DNA from 2 places in the Lysinibacillus sp. FSL K6-1151 genome. Region 2 is predicted to be linked to the other one. Evidence: riboswitches for the same ligand, from Rfam matches in the RefSeq annotation. Region 2 holds a riboswitch; the other holds the start of a gene.
The links. A riboswitch is a leader RNA that binds a small molecule or an ion and turns the genes downstream of it on or off. The one in region 2 is predicted to bind FMN.

Region 1: another riboswitch for FMN. It lies ahead of ribE (riboflavin synthase); the one in region 2 lies ahead of MHI04_RS06075 (ECF transporter S component).

What each region holds. Positions count from the first base shown of each region.
Region 1 covers NZ_CP152040.1:1,597,805-1,600,967, reverse strand. Annotated here, with positions in the region: gene ribE (6,7-dimethyl-8-ribityllumazine synthase) at 1-336, opposite strand, end outside; partial or broken gene ribB (3,4-dihydroxy-2-butanone-4-phosphate synthase) at 391-981, opposite strand; gene ribE (riboflavin synthase) at 1,006-1,644, opposite strand; FMN riboswitch at 1,874-1,999, opposite strand; FMN riboswitch at 2,116-2,241, opposite strand; gene MHI04_RS07555 (YibE/F family protein) at 2,605-3,163, shown strand, end outside.
Region 2 covers NZ_CP152040.1:1,288,578-1,291,740, reverse strand. Annotated here, with positions in the region: gene MHI04_RS06080 (sodium-dependent transporter) at 1-892, opposite strand, end outside; gene MHI04_RS06075 (ECF transporter S component) at 1,078-1,665, opposite strand; FMN riboswitch at 1,885-2,072, opposite strand; gene MHI04_RS06070 (RNA polymerase subunit sigma) at 2,230-3,163, opposite strand, start outside.

The DNA of each region.
Region 1 (3,163 bases), 310 kb from region 2:
AACAGGTACATTGGTTGATAACGATACATTGGCAATACCTTTTGCTGACTCATTACAAACATAATCATAGTGTGTTGTGGAGCCGCGAATAACCGTACCTAAACCAATAATGGCATCATAGTTCTTTGTTTCTGCTAGTTGTTTCGCAATAAAAGGAACTTCAAAAGCTCCTGGAACCCAAGCAACATCAATAGACGCTTCATCAACACCATGTCGTGTTAAGCCGTCCATTGCACCGTCCAATAATTTGCTTGTGATGAATTCATTAAATCGACCTACCACAACTGCAATTTTTAAACCCGTTCCAATTAATTGTGCTTCAAATGTTTGACCCATTGTTCTTTCTCCTTTTTAAATAGAAATTTTATTTTCAGTTGTCAGCAATTGACTGCGGTAAGCTACAAGTGCCTCTATTGATATCATTTTCAAGTCATGCTGTGCTGCGTACTTTATCAATTCCTCAAAGCGTAGCATATGACCATCATCGCCCATGATCTCGCAAATAACACCCACTGGCACGCTATGACAAAGCTTCGCCAAATCGACAGTCGCCTCCGTATGCCCTCTTCGCTCTAAAACACCATTATCTTTCGCAATGAGCGGAAAAACATGACCAGGTCGACGAAACTCAATCGGCTTTGCTTGCTTTTCAATCATTTTTTGTATCGTAAATGCTCGTTCATAGGCACTAATTCCTGTCGTTGTATCCTCATGGTCGATACTTACGGTAAACGCTGTTTGGTGATTATCCGTATTGTGCTGAACCATCGGATGTAAATCTAGCTGTTGTGCAAGCTGCTGTGAAATCGGTGTACAAATTAATCCTCTACCATAGGTTGCCATAAAGTTTATAGTTGCTGGTGTCATGAATTCAGCGAGTGCCAGAAGATCTCCTTCATTTTCCCGATCCTCGTCATCAACCACTACAATCATTTTGCCTTGCTTTAAATCCTCAATGGCCTCTTCAATTGCATATAGCACTTTTGTCATCTCCTCGTTCAGTTGTTAAAAACCATGTTGCGCTAAGTAATCTCTCGTAATGGTTGGTGTTGCTTGCCCTTTTTTCAGGTGCTGTAAAATATATTTACCAACTAAATCTGTTTCGATATTCACAATCGCTCCAGCCTTCTTCATGCCTAATACGGTTTCTTTGTACGTATGGGGAATTAGTGAAATCGTGACACTGTTCGTGTCAACATGGAAAAGGGTTAAGCTTGTGCCATCAATCGTAATAGAACCCTTTGGAATGCAAAATTTGGTTAGTTCCTCTGACAATTCGATATCGATATAGACTGCGTTGGCTACTGGACGTTTGCGCAAAATTTTACCGACCCCATCCACATGCCCAGCAACAAAATGACCGCCAAATCGCCCATTAGCAGGCATGGCACGCTCTAAATTCACGGAATCCCCTACCACGAGCTGCTGTAAATTGGTTGCGTTGACTGTTTCAGGCATCACATCCATCGTAAGCGTCTGTTCCGTAAAATATGTCACCGTTAAACAAACACCATTAACCGCGATACTGTCTCCAAGCTTGACATCTTCTGCTATCTTGGCTGATTGAACTGTTATTTTCATACTGTCCCTATCGCTTTGCATGGCTTTTAAAATGCCAATATCCTCTACAAGCCCTGTAAACATTCCATCACCTACTTTTCATTGATTTAGGCTTCTATCCTTCACTTTTGAAGTCTTATCCATCAGTTTCGAAGGTCTATCCGTCACTTCTCTAGTTTTATCCGTCTCCTCCTTCTCTAGCTCTAGCTATCGATAAAAAACAAAAACCCCTTTCAGCAAAGGGGTTTGGGAGTATAAGACATCAACAAATAAGCCTAATTGAAAACTATTTTTTCCATAGACTATCATCTCATTTGTTCTTCTCCCATCCAGACTATAACTGTCGGTTTTGGATTTGCACCAAATCAGCTTGCGCTCACGGACTTTGAATTACTTCATCACCGCCGATTGGGAATTTCACCCTACCCCGAAGAACATCTTCTATTCGATTGGCACTAAATAAAAAAACTTCCCAACAAGCTTGTGGGAAGTAGTGTAATAAATGCATAGGAAAATAAACCTTCTAAATTACAATCAATTTAAAAAGCTCGCATTTTTACCCTTCTCCCATCCAGACTATAACTGTCGGTTTTGGATTTGCACCAAATCAGCTTGCGCTCACGGACTTTGAATTACTTCATCACCGCCGATCGGGAATTTCACCCTACCCTGAAGGATTTTTTATTTAGCTAATCTTACGATAACACTATTTTATTCTATTATCCATCCTTCTTTTTAAAAATTTTTCAAAAAGAATTATAGCAGATCAACAATGCATCCAGGTTTTTCGCGTTTGTGACGTCCGCCTGAGGCATTGAGGCAACATGCAATATTATTGCCACAGGAGGCGGCGTTTTTTGATGGTGTTATCAGGTGTTTAATCACTCGTCAGCAAGGGAGTCTTCAGCTTAATATAACAATGACTTGATAAATGTAAACGAAATCATTAAACTGATAACATTTAAACTGTGCATGGAACTTCCCTTTCACTAAAACGTTCCTTTACAAGTGACAATTCAGTCCAGCACTTTGGAGGTCATTTACTTGCTATTTTTTAAAAACATCCCATTGAAGCAAGGTATTTTCTATGCCTTATTAATGCTCTGCTGCGTGCTTTCGATTGTGTTCGTTCATCATAATGAATCATTTTATGATCGACCGATTGCTGAGGTGATAAAAGCTGATGTAGCAGAATCAGAACCAATGACAGATATGTATGATAATGATGATTATTTATTTACACAGCATATTACAGCCGTGATACAAAATGGACCACATAAAGGGCAATCCATCCATTTGACGAATGACTATTCCGCCTCTGGAGCTTTCGATCAAGAATACCGAGTGGGCAATGAAATCTTTGTCTCCATAGATAATCACGCATCACAGTCAGGGCTAACTGGGACCATTCTCGATTTAAAACGAGATCAAACCCTTCTCATGATTGCGTGGATTTTTATTTTTGTCTTACTCCTTATAGGAAAAAGACAAGGCTTGTTTTCCATCATTAGTTTAATTGTTAATGCATTGATTTTATCATTCGCGTTAGATTTATATGTGAAACATGGTAACCTGAGCTTGTTAGTCATCAGTGGTATTTGCG
Region 2 (3,163 bases):
TTTGACTAAAAGCTGTCGGCAGCACCATGAACAACAAGCCCGGTCCCGCGGCTGGCTCTAAATCAAAGGCAAACACAACAGGGAAGATTGCTAAACCCGCTAAAAATGATACAAGCACGGTTAAGAGCACAACAGAACCTGCTGAATTTGGAAGGCTGACATCTTTTTTTAGATAGGAACTATATGTAACAAGACAAGAAAATCCTACAGCTAATCCAAAGAATGATTGTCCTAACGCTTCTAATAATGCCCTACCAGTAATATTTGAGAAATCAGGCCATAAGAAGAATTTCACTCCCTCCATTGCGCCATCTAATGTGACAGCACGCACAACCAGAACAATGAACATCACAAAGAGTAACGGCATCATCCATTTATTCGCCTTTTCAATACCATTTTGTACACCTAATGAAATAACGAGTACGTTAGCTAATGTAAACAAAGCTAAACCTACTAGCGTAATCCAAGGTGTACCTATAATTTTTCCAAATAGTGCAGCTGGATCAATCGCAGGATCTATCACAGCACCAGCGACGCCTAGCCCGCTGTAAATAAAAATCCAACCTCCAACAACACTATAAAATGTTAATAATAAAAAACAACCTAGCACACCCATTCGGCCAATCCAAGCCCATCCTGGTTTTGTCGGAGCAACCTTTTTATACGCGGTTACCGCCTCCGATTGTGTACCACGCCCTAAAACATACTCGGACAATAGCATTGGCAACCCTATTAATAACGTAAATAACACAAAGATTAGGAAGAATGCACCTCCACCACTTTGCCCCGTTACATACGGTAGCTTCCAAATTGCTCCTAGTCCAATCGCAGCACCCGCTGATGCTAAAATAAATCCTAATTTACTAGACCACTGTCCCTTTTTTTCACTCATCTCTTCAAACTCCTCAAACTTTCTAAACTCCCCTCTATTCTACATGAAAATGTGTTCTTCGACTAGATTATAATAATAAAGCACTAGAGCACGAGCATTTTCTACTACTTTTTTCTAATTTTATTCGTCCCATCACTTCTTCCCACAAAAAAACCTCGAGCTAACTACTCGAGGTTTATGGTCCATTATTTTGCTATATACATAGAGCGCTGGCGGTCGATCCATTTGCGCATTGTAGTAAATAAAAACGCCATAATAGCTGTTAATAAAATACCTTTTACAATATTAAATGGTAAAATTCCAGCGACGATCATTTTATAAAGGGAGTCACCTACAACAGGTTCCATACCAAGGAAATATGTGTACATCGGTAAAAATATAACATAGTTCAAAACGCTCATTCCTACTGCCATCACGACTGTTCCTGTCGCTAAACCTCCAACAAGACCAGCAGTCGTTTTAAAACGATTAAAAATAAAGCTAACTGGCAAAATAAATAAAATGCCTGTTGTAAAGTTGGCAATATGCCCTACTGGCACACCTGTTGGCGTACCCGAGAAAATCCAATCCAACACATTTTTAAATAATTCTACTAAAATACCAGCTACAGGTCCCATTGTGATGGCCGCTATTAATGCAGGCATATCACTAAAGTCCACTTCCAAAAATGCTGGGAACGGCGGTATTGGGAAATTAAAAAGCATTAATAAAAACGAAATACTGCTCAGCATACCAATCGTAATAAACGATTGAAGTTTAACATTTTTCTTCATAGAAAACTCTCTCCTCTTTGCTGATTCAATCTCGCAAGAAGAAAGGTGACGATCTTTCAATTGTTAGCATGAAAAAACCCTTATGCATTAAAAAGCACAAGGGAGAAAGGCATGACGAATAAGCGTCAATCTAAACTATTTTTTGAGCACTATTTTAAAAGCCATACAAAAAAAGCGCTCGGTCATAGTTCATTTCATAACAATGAATGACGATCGTACCTCCATCTTCTCCCATCCAGACTGTAACTGTCGGCCTTGGAATTTCACCAAGTCAGCCATGCAAATAAATTTGCACAGGTCGCGGGCTAAAGAGTTTTGCCTAAACCATTCGAGTTAATGAATAAACATTAACGGTTTAGCACTCTATTACCGCCGGTCGGGATTTTCACCCTGCCCCGAAGATGAATCACTATTATTTTATACTACAGTTTTACTATAAAGAATTATCAACAAAAAGTAAATAGTTCTGCTCAAAAAACCTATTAGACTTGTATGCATTGTAAAAAAAAATGGAGCATCCTCACCGAACAGGAATGCTCCATTTCTTATTGTTATTTTCTTTGACTAAGGCATATATTGCTTATTTGGCCCTACAGGCTTTGGTAAAAACATTTTTAAATCAAAGCCCTCCCAGCTTTCTTGGACAACATTATTTAGGCGTAATTGTTGGTCAAAGCTAGCAGCCGTTAACATCATGGCCTCAATCAGTTGTGTGGCACGAATCGGTTCCATTGATGTTAAATCAAGCGGGAGATCAAATGTAACGACTACGCCCTCTGCTTCCTCTGTGACCGTATATGATACGTTTTCAGGAACAACCGACACATAGACATCATCATTTTTATTTTTCATCAGTGTGAGCGCCTCTGTGACATTTGCAAATGTTTGACGGAAATCTGGTGATAAATATTCTGCACCTGTACCATCTTGATATATATAATAATTATAATGCTTGGCGTTCGTTAATGACATAGGTGGACTTGGCTCACCTTCTTGAGAAAACTCATAAGGTGTTCCATCTTCATTTTGAATCTCAACTTCTGTATATTCAGAATCAGAGAATGTATCCTCCAAAGTTCCTTTGTACTCATTGACAGTAGCAGAAGCAACATCATAGCTATTGTCCTTTGGCAACACATGGACAAGCTTATCGTCCTTCTCCTTCAGCTCACCTTTGTAAGGATGGTAATCAGTAAATCCTTTAGCTTTCTCATCTATTTGAGGCGCGTATTTTTCATACATCTGTAAAGTAGAAGGTTTTTCTGTTCCAAAATCCGTTGCTACTCGCTCATTTGGTATCACATACGTCATTGGTACACTTTCCGCATCTCGCCCTGCTAAGCCAATACGGAAAACGACAGCATCTTTCACATCTTCCTCATAGACAGATGACCGTAAAGATAACATGCGCTCATGCTCTGCTACGATAGGAGATTGGAGTGCTTCGTCTTGCGTAGCAGCCTCCTTTGGAGAAAGATCTTCCTGTAAAGTAGAATAG